One region of the Paenibacillus sp. sgz302115 genome, then DNA from elsewhere that is predicted to be linked to it. Evidence: a T-box and tRNA genes for the amino acid it is inferred to sense, from the RefSeq annotation. Region 1 holds a T-box; the other regions hold tRNA genes.
What was found. A T-box is a leader RNA that pairs with one kind of tRNA and senses whether it is charged. The one in region 1 lies ahead of lysS (lysine--tRNA ligase), so its partner is inferred to be a tRNA-Lys.

Region 1 (3,278 bases):
AAGCCACTGCTGTTCATGAGCCTCCAAAGCTTCGTACATGGCGGTATCGCGATGAGTATTTACTGTGACCAGCTTTTGCGGCATCCATTGCTTGATCCAATATTCTGCCCGCTCTGCCATTTGCAGCAGCCCTCGCTCATCGACCTCATCCCCATTCCGGGCTACAATCTCAGATAGCAGCTTATGATCGAAATGGATCAGTGGAAGCAGACCGGCAATCTGGCTGAATCCGGGTGTATTCACATTCGCTGAATCAATCAGCGACAGCTCGACCGCTGTGCGAATATCATCCGTCAGGGTCTGGGCGAAATAAGCCTTCCGATACCGCTCATATTCCGTATAGTTGCGCAGCACATCTTCATCCATTCCAATATGAAACTCAGCGCTCGGCTGATATTTGGCGAACAGAAACAGAATATTCTCGGGAGCATAGACGTTCAGCAGATCATCTGGAGTGTAGTTGTTCCCGGATGAGCTGGACATTTTGGCAAAGCTGCCTTTGATTCTGATAAATTCATACGGCTCGTAGGCGGGCGGACGATTACCAAAAATTTTCTCGGAGATAACGGAAGCTACATTGTAGCTGCCTGTTTCCGACGAATGGTCGCGGCCGCCAGGCTCGAACAGCACTTGCTCCACATTCCAGCGCATAGGCCAGTCGATTTTCCATTGCAGCTTGATGTTATCCGCTTCCCGGACAGACAGCGTGCAATGATTGCCACACTCGCAGCTATAGGTCAAGAGCTCTTCCTTGTCATCAAAAGAATGAACTGTGGTCGAATCCTTGCCGCATTCCCCGCAGTACACACTTATCGGATAAAATGCGGCTCGCTCCGCTTCGCTGGCTTCACTTGTCTTGAAGGACATGAGGATGTCATAGATTTCACCTCTAGAGCGCAGCGCATGAAGAATGCCCGGGACATACCGGCGTGATTGATACTCTCTGCTCTGATAAATGAATTCCGGCCGAATGCCAAAAGCCGACAGCGCCGCTTCGAACTCCTGCTCAAAATGCTCAGCATAGGAGCTGTGGCAGCCATAAGGACAGGGAACCTGCGTGTAGGGTTTGCCAATATACTGCGTGAAGCTTGGGTCCACATGAACCGGAACCTTGCGAAACCGGTCAAAATCATCCCACGAAAAAATAAACCGCACCTTTTTACCCGCTTTTTCAAGCGCCTTGCTTACAAAATAAGTCGTCACAATCTCCCGGAAATTTCCGATATGGATGTGACCTGACGGACTGATTCCCGATGCGCACACGAATGTCATCTGCTCCGGGTGGCTTTCGATTAACCGGCTTGCAATTTTCTCTGACCAATGCATTTCATAATCACCTCAGGCATGTATTGGGAAAAACAAAAAAAGCTCTCATCCGCAAGATTGTTATCTTGAGGACGAGAGCTGTAAACAGCGCCGTGGTACCACCTCTGTTCGCGAACATGTTGCCATGCACGCCTCTTCGGGTACGGCCATTACGCTTATACCCTATCTCTGTAACGGGAGATCCCGTCATAGCATCCTTGGACGTACGCCCAATTCCGTATGAAGCTCCGAGACTTTTTTCGTTAGGCACACCGCTGCTCCGTTCCACCACTTCCGAAGCTCTCTGTAAACTATGCCGCCTAATTACTCTTCTCTTCATCGCTAATATAGCTGTAAGTAATTGTATGTAATAATAACCCGGGAATTTTCATCTGTCAATCACAGCCTGCTGCTCCGCTATGTGTTACGATATTAGGAAGATTAGTAAATTATGGAGGCGATTAATGTGAAAGAAGGCTGGGAACGCACGGAGCAGCAAGTATCACTTGACCTCAGACAAATTAACGACATTGTAAGATCTGCATTTCAGGGCACACGGGTAATAGGCGCGGAACGGCTCAGTGTTGGATTCCGCAATTCGAATTATAAGATTCACCTGGATGGGAAATCAGATCCCCTGGTTCTTCGTTTGTATAGTGACGCTGGGGGAATCGCTGAAAAAGAATTGGCCATTGCGGAGCGTATACGGGACACTGTCCCTGTTGCCAATTTTCTTTATTTGGATACCAGCTGCAGCAGCTTCAATAAGCCTTGGGCAATTACGGAATGGAAACCGGGAATTCATTTACGGGATGTGTTAAAAAGCGAAGCTGCTCAAGAGATCGTATCCGCCGCCACATCTGTTGGCTCTGTTCTTGCCCAAATACATAGCTATACGTTTCCTGAAGCGGGCTTCTTGGACAAAAATCTGGAGATTATTCAACCGTTCGAAATGAGCGGGGAGCTTTTTCTTTCGATTATTGACAACAGTCTCTTCCACAATCAGGGCGCGAAATGGCTGGGTGATGAGCTGACACAAGAGCTGTGGAGCTTCTGTCAGTCACGCAGTAATGAACTATCTGAGAGAAATACTTCACCAGTGCTCGTGCATTCGGATTTCAACGGCCTAAATATACTGATGGAGCAGAATGCCGGAGGCTGCGCGGTGTCGGCTGTTCTCGACTGGGAGTTTGCCTTCTCTTGCAGCCGGTATACCGATATCGGGAACATGCTCCGTTATGAGGAAGACGGCTCGCTGTTTGAGCAGCATTTTATTTCAGCCTATGTAGCACATGGAGGGGTGCTTGAGGATAACTGGAAGCTGTACTCGAAGCTTGAGGATCTCACCGCCCTCTGCGACATGCTCAGTCACTCTTCTGCGGATACACCTAACCGGCTGCGTGATCTTCAGAGCTTAATCGCGAAGACAGTTAAGCTCTACCGATGATGGGCTTCAATTCCCTCCCCCAAAAAAGAGCCCGCTCCCGATATTACCGGGAAGCGGGCTCTTATCTTGTCACTGGCAGTCTGCTGTTCTATGCGATGTGCCAGACTTTATCGGCAATTCCTTGATGAAGCGCAGCTTGTCTGCGAAAATTTCGTTATTCTATAGCAGCAAGGAAGGATTAAGCAAACGCGCCAGCTTGTGCAACTCCGCTAAAAGCAACGGGGCCAGTAATGGTGATAGCAGGTCCATCGCCAGTACTATTAACAGCAAACATAGTATATCGAAGTTGACCGGAGGCAGGTACCGTTGGATGAAAATCAGCAGCATGAAAGGACAGCAGGTTATTTCCTGTAAGCAGATCCGCAGTCGCAGTATATATTAAAGCGCCTGAACCACTAACTCCTGTACCGCCTCTTTCCACAGTAATTGTAACCTCGTTCCCGGCAGTCCCAGAAACACCAATAGTTCCCCACAATTCAATACGAACGTCTGCAGCATTTGGAGTCCCGATCACAGCAGCGACTTG
Region 2 (3,278 bases), on a different contig from region 1:
TTATTTGTATTGACCTGCCAGAGATTGTTCAGCCAGGGTTACAAGACGTTTGGTGATGTAACCTCCGATTGAACCGTTTTCGTAAGAAGTTTTATTGCCTTGGTATCCATCTGGGGAGAGCGTGATACCGAGCTCTTGGGCAACTTCGTATTTAAGTTGATCCAAGGCACCGCGTGCATTTGGAGCTACCAGGTTATTGGAGCTGCTTTGGGCCATTGCTGTTCACCTCCTATCGGTTGGTAACTGTATTATGTGCCGGACAGGGCAACTTCATAACATCAAATAAACGGTGTTTTATGGAAATCAGAAAATGGTCTCAATATAACAAAAGGAAGTGATAAGCTTATGAAATGTCCTTACTGTGATCACACCAATACCAAAGTGCTTGACTCGCGTCCGGCCAACGAGAATAAGTCAATCCGCCGCAGGCGTGAATGCGAGCAGTGCAGCCGGCGCTTTACCACCTTTGAGATGATTGAAGAAACGCCGCTGATTGTGATCAAAAAAGACGGCAGCCGCGAGGAATTCAGCCGCGACAAAATCCTCCGCGGTCTGATCCGCGCCTGCGAGAAGCGCCCCGTTTCCGTCGAACGCCTGGAGTCCATTGTTTCTGAGGCAGAGAAATCACTGCGCGGCATCGCTCTAGCCGAAGTGGAGAGCCGCCAGATCGGCGAGCTTGTTATGGAGCAGCTCTATCCTGTAGATGAAGTTGCTTACGTCCGCTTTGCCTCCGTCTATCGTCAGTTTAAGGACATCAACATGTTCATGAAGGAACTGAAGAGTCTGCTGTCCAAAAACGACGGGGAGCTGGAGGGATTGTAAGCCTTTCCGTACTGCGGTGATGCTTAGAGCGCTGCTTACGGAAATGCAACCGGGACTCAGCCGTCAATTAGGCCAATTTGAGCGGACGCGCACAACGAAACCTATATGGCGATGCTGAGACCCTTTCCGGGGAGTAAACTTTTTTTACAAAAGTGTTGACATGTGGCGCGAAATTTTATACTATATAAAAGTCGCCTACGAAATAAATAAATGACGAAAGCGATACGGTTTACAGCATAAATCAGTTTTACTTACATAGTGTAGTTGTTAAGCGCACTATGGGGCCATAGCTCAGCTGGGAGAGCGCATCGCTGGCAGCGATGAGGTCAGGGGTTCGATCCCCCTTGGCTCCACCAAAACATCATATGGACTCTTAGCTCAGTTGGTAGAGCAGTTGACTCTTAATCAATTGGTCCAGGGTTCGAGTCCCTGAGAGTCCATCACAACAAAAAGCGGCAGCGATGCCGCTTTTTTGCTGTTTGCGGAGCCTTTGAGGACGGGAGAAGTACCTACAAGTCCGAATGACTCAACCCTAACCAAATAAAACAAAGAAATACCGACGGCAAACGAACAGATGTTAATCACCAACTACTGAGGCCGAAACGCCAGGCCAACCGCCCACTACTTTGCTCTCCACTCAATCTCATGCGGACCGTACAGCCCTTATTTTCTCCATTTGGAGCTTTTCGCTGGGCTAACGGACCATATCGCGCTTATTGTCTCGCCATCAGCATTATTTTAGTTGAATGAAAGTATATAACTGCATCTGAGTCCGTTAACCCGGTTAAGCACTGTTTTTTCTGACAATAAGGGCTCCTCGGTCCATTACAACTTACCCAACTCCTCCAAAAATACCACGGCACGAGAAATCCTAATGTTCAAACCCTACTATATTCTAGGCTCTTGAACATGTATTACAGTCTCAACTGGTATGTACGATAACGTTGCGGCCCTCCGCCTGCCACATCCAGTAACTGCTGTTCGACTAACTGATGTAGAATTCGTCTGGCATGCCGATCGGTTACTTTGAGGTGTTGCGCTAGTTCCAAGGGGGTGAACGTTCTGAGCAGACGCCTTGCGAAACGCAGGGTCTCCGCTTCCAGCCAGGTTAAAGTTGAAGAAACATCTGTTGCGATGAATTTACCTATAAAAGATAACACGAGCTGCTGACATTGCTTTGGTTCTTCTACAATAGAAGGATAAGCAATGGGGAGAAAGGTCCAACCATCCAGGGCCAGCAAGCAATGCCGGCGGCATAAATCCTTAAATCTCCTGACGTCCAGATCCCGGGCATGTGGTCCATAGCCTTGAATCTCGATTCCTCCTTTCACTCCTCCTGGCATATAAGCCAAATCTAGGTAGCGGTAGCCATTATTGAAATCCCGAACCTCCCATTCCGGAAACAGATGATCCAAATTCCCGATTGCCGGGAACCAGACTGTGCGGAGAAATTCCGTTGTCCCATGGCCTAATCCTTTGCCAAGCAGCTCTTTTCGTCTATGGTTACTCTCGTTCTCCAGATTGCTCTGTAGCCATTCCTCATATTGCTGCTCAAATCGTGGCATACTCATATTCCTCCTTGAACGCTCGAGCGAACGTTAATTTTTTCCGCAAAAAAGCCGCTTCCTTACAACTCCACCTGTAAATAAACTTCAGGCGGGCATTGTAGGAAAGCGGCGTGTGCTTCACGACTTATGTTTCTTATTATATCGCGAACTAAAAAGTGAATTCAATTTCTACCGTAGCCAGCAAAAAACTCAGTCCCTCGAATAAGTGAAGGACTGAGTTTTTCGTTGTTTTAACAATATATACCCAAGCTGGCTTGTATCAACCGGCCCGGCTTGCAGTGGTCCGTTTTACGGTCGGCAGCAGGGCTGCTGGTACCAATCCGACCAACGTGAAGCCGAGCGACCAGAGGAAGGTGTGGTCGTACGCCTGGGCGGTGGTTGCGGCGGTCAGCGGGGCAACCAATTGATTCTCCAGGATGACGGCCAAGACAGACGCGCCGAATGCGCCGCCCACCTGCTGAATGATTCGAGTAGCGCTGCTGGAATGGCTGATCTGCTCGGGGCTCAAGCCTTGATAGGAGGCGGCGAGCACTGGAAGAAACACCGCCCCTAGGCCGGCCCCCCGGATAACGAGGGCGAAGCCGAGCATGTACAGACTGGTCTCCGCCCCTGCCAGCGTAAACGGCAGCGTGCCGAGCGCAGTGAGCAGCATGCCGCCTATGACGACCGGACGCGGGCCAATTTGGTCGGTCAGCTTGCCGGCCCATGCCCGGGTGAGCAGCATTCCGACACCTTGCGGTACAAGCAGCAGCCCGGAAGCAAGAATGCCTTCGCCGCGAACCTGCTGATAATACATGGGCAAGAGCAGCATGCCGCCATAAGTGGACAGCCCGGATAGGAAGAGCAGCAAGGAAGAGGCGGTGAACGAGCCTACCCGGAACAGCCTGA
Region 3 (3,278 bases), on a different contig from region 1:
GAAGCGGATTATTCGGCAGCGGATATTCCGGCAATCTATCTACTGGGGGAAAACCATCTAATCAGTCATAATACGGTATATAACGCTGGGCGTCATCTGATATTTATGCCTACCCAAAACAGCCGGATACAGTATAATAATTTGTACAATGCAGGAAAGCTGACAAAAGACTGCGGAATACTCTATGATTTTGCCTGGGATGGGCAAGGGACGGTAATTCATCATAATTACATCCATGATAATCTGGCAAAAAATTATTCCGGCACTGGTATCTATCTGGATAACGGTAGTAAGGGTTATATTGTGCATCACAATGTTGTATGGGGAAACTATACAGGGATACGATTGAATACACCCAGTAATTTTAACCTGATCTATAACAATACCACCTACAGTAACGGAAATGTGGGATATTGGGGAAGTAATTATCAGTCAGATATGTACGGTGACAGAATTTTTAACAATATCTTTACTACAGCCTTTACACTGCCTGGTACTCATATAGAGGGAAATAATATTACCTCAGGAACCAATCCGTTATTTGTGAATCCCGCAGCATATAATTTCAGGCTGAAGTCTACTTCTCCGGCTATTAATGCAGGGGTCGTAATACCTGGAATCACGAATGGTTATGTTGGTGCGGCACCGGATATTGGAGCATATGAGTACGGCGGAACTGACTGGACTGCTGGGCATAATTTTTCTTCACCTCCGGACCCGGTTTTTGAGAGTGTCAGCGTACTTTATGTTAATAACGTAAGGCAATCTGATTTCGAGAAAGGGATAATCTCACCCTGGGTAACAGCATATTCAGGTACTGCTGCAAGTGTATCGGTACCAAGAAGCGGCTCTAAGAGTGTTAGACTGGGAACCGGGGAAGATGGTATCGAGCAGGTACTTACGGGGTTAAGTCCTAATTCCAGCTATATATGTACCGCCTGGGTTAAGGCAGACATAGGAGAGCAGATTCAGATTGGTGTTAATGGCTTTGGAGGAAAGGATGTATCTGCAACATCTGCCAGCACATCCTGGACAATGGTAAGCATTCCTTTTACAACCGGAGCAGGTGCTACCAGTGCAACAGTGTATGCTTACAAGAAGTCCGGTACAGCATATGTTTATGTGGATGATTTTGGGGTAGTTGAACAATAAAATATTTTACTGGTTTTCATGTTTGATAGGATTGGCAGAAAGGGAGTCTCAAAAAATCGCTGTTGCATGTCTTGATTTCTGTCCTGCTGTTTTCCGGTCTTGTTGCCGGGATTGTTGTGTTCGAAATCGGTGTGCCCGTGAGGTCCGGTCCAGATAAGCCAATATAAGGCCGGACCCAAGGTCGCCTGAGGAAGCAAAGAGGACACAATATGAAAAATACGCAGACGATTGAATAAAAAAATTATTGGATGGTTGACAGATCTTACGAGTTCATGATATGATCTATCTTGTGCTTGAGAAATTGATAGAACGTGATAAGCGCCACGGGGCCATAGCTCAGCTGGGAGAGCGCATCGCTGGCAGCGATGAGGTCAGGGGTTCGATCCCCCTTGGCTCCACCAGACGTCATATGGACTCTTAGCTCAGTTGGTAGAGCAGTTGACTCTTAATCAATTGGTCCAGGGTTCGAGTCCCTGAGAGTCCATCACAGAAGAAACGGCAGAGATGCCGTTTTTTTGTTGTTTCGTGGAGCGGAGAGAGGGATTGCAGAACCGGTTTGTGCCTATAACAAAGTGGTGGAATGCTAACGCTCAAACCCAGACCCGCAGCAACCAACGTGCAACCCGCAAATCCCTGCTTCAGACTAACCATTGCTCCCTGAATTCCTGCTGGTTACTGTTACGGACCCCACAGACCTTATTTCTCTCTGATTGGCATATTTAGGAAGGCTAACGGACTGTATCGCGCTTATCCCCTGCTGTCAGGTAATCTTTCACACGAAAATCAGCAAATAACTGCATCTGAGTCCGTAGGATAGACGGAACAGCGTTTTAGAAGGAAATAAGGGCTTCACGGTCCGTAACAATCGTATTTATCGATATCCTTCAACATTCGCCGGTTTACCGGCATCTATGACCTCGACCGTGTAACGCCAGCAATCCGGTTGCGAGCTGTCGAGATCCGTAAACCTGTAAATTTGCGCAAGCTCACCGCTTGACAGGGATTGTCCATTCCATCGTGATAGTTCGGGATCTTGAGCAAGGGCAGCAACGGCCCGGCCTACATAACGCGGGGATTCCGAGATGATGAAATGAGGTTCCTTAGCCGCAGCATCTTGCCAATTTTCTTCATGTACTCCATAATGTTCGAGCATCATTTCCGAACGAATCCAGCCTGGCGTGAGCGCCACCGCTGTACATCCATAAGCTTGAATCTCCTGAGCAAGAGCCCATGTGTATCTATAGCGAGCCGTAACATATGCAGACCATTTTCAAGTGAATGTTTCCACAGAGGGACATTCCATTCAATCATCTTTTCAGCTCCCCATATATCATTCACAAGAATGTCAAGCCGGCCTTGCTCTTGCTCAATACGATTCACCAATTTCTCTACCTGGACAGGGTCCAAATGATCGACTTGAACCGGGATTCCGTGACCGCCAGCCCTGGTGACAAGCTCAGCGGTTTCTTCTATTGTTTCAGGACGATCGTATTCGGAACGTTGGGCTAGAGTCGATCTTCCTGTCACATAAACCGTCGCGCCAGATGCTCCTAACTCGACGGCGATACCTCGGCCGGCTCCCCTTGTAGCCCCAGCAACTAAAGCAATTTTTCCTTGTAAATCCGACATTTCGTTTATACCTCCTTTGTTGAATACAACTCCATTATAGATTGTAATGACGACATCTCTTGTCATATATGAAGGATATGTGTTTAGAAATTGGGGGAAAACGGATCGAAGCCAGTCACAAAGAGGTACATCACAGAAGAAGAGAGACGGCAGGGATGCCCTCTCTCTTCTCAGTAAAGTAATACGATCCGGCCGGAATCAAACCGCTATCCGGACGCACCTTCCGTATTTTCGTAAATATTCATAACCACCTGCTGGATCGGCAGCTCCTTGACCGAAATGTCGGTGAACCGGTGTTTCCTGGAGATGTCTTCGATAAAATCGCTGATGGAAATATGTGCTGTATCCACTTCAAGTGTAATTTGCAAGTCAGACTGCCGCTCGATTACCTTGGTGTAGGCATTGTCGAAGCTGGTTTTGTGCACAGACTCCGCAAAAGTAAAACTGACCCGTTTCTCCTCTCCCAGAAAAACCTTCAGCCGCTGAAGCGAATCGTC

Region 2: it has a tRNA-Lys gene. The T-box ahead of lysS (lysine--tRNA ligase) is inferred to sense a tRNA for this amino acid. The anticodon was not compared.
Region 3: it has a tRNA-Lys gene. The T-box ahead of lysS (lysine--tRNA ligase) is inferred to sense a tRNA for this amino acid. The anticodon was not compared.

What each region holds. Positions count from the first base shown of each region.
Region 1 is NZ_JBVYOK010000001.1:378,097-381,374, reverse strand. It holds gene lysS (lysine--tRNA ligase) at 1-1,326, opposite strand, end outside; T-box leader at 1,391-1,654, opposite strand; gene AC0LWN_RS01690 (phosphotransferase family protein) at 1,757-2,752, shown strand; gene AC0LWN_RS01685 (hypothetical protein) at 2,931-3,278, opposite strand, start outside.
Region 2 is NZ_JBVYOK010000002.1:9,434-12,711, forward strand. It holds gene AC0LWN_RS05550 (alpha/beta-type small acid-soluble spore protein) at 1-216, opposite strand; gene nrdR (transcriptional regulator NrdR) at 346-822, shown strand; tRNA gene AC0LWN_RS05560 (tRNA-Ala) at 1,103-1,178, shown strand; tRNA gene AC0LWN_RS05565 (tRNA-Lys) at 1,190-1,262, shown strand; gene AC0LWN_RS05570 (transcriptional regulator) at 1,737-2,387, opposite strand; gene AC0LWN_RS05575 (MDR family MFS transporter) at 2,650-3,278, opposite strand, start outside.
Region 3 is NZ_JBVYOK010000002.1:15,761-19,038, forward strand. It holds gene AC0LWN_RS05585 (right-handed parallel beta-helix repeat-containing protein) at 1-1,152, shown strand, start outside; tRNA gene AC0LWN_RS05590 (tRNA-Ala) at 1,478-1,553, shown strand; tRNA gene AC0LWN_RS05595 (tRNA-Lys) at 1,564-1,636, shown strand; partial or broken gene AC0LWN_RS05600 (SDR family NAD(P)-dependent oxidoreductase) at 2,024-2,781, opposite strand; gene AC0LWN_RS05605 (ABC transporter ATP-binding protein) at 2,988-3,278, opposite strand, start outside.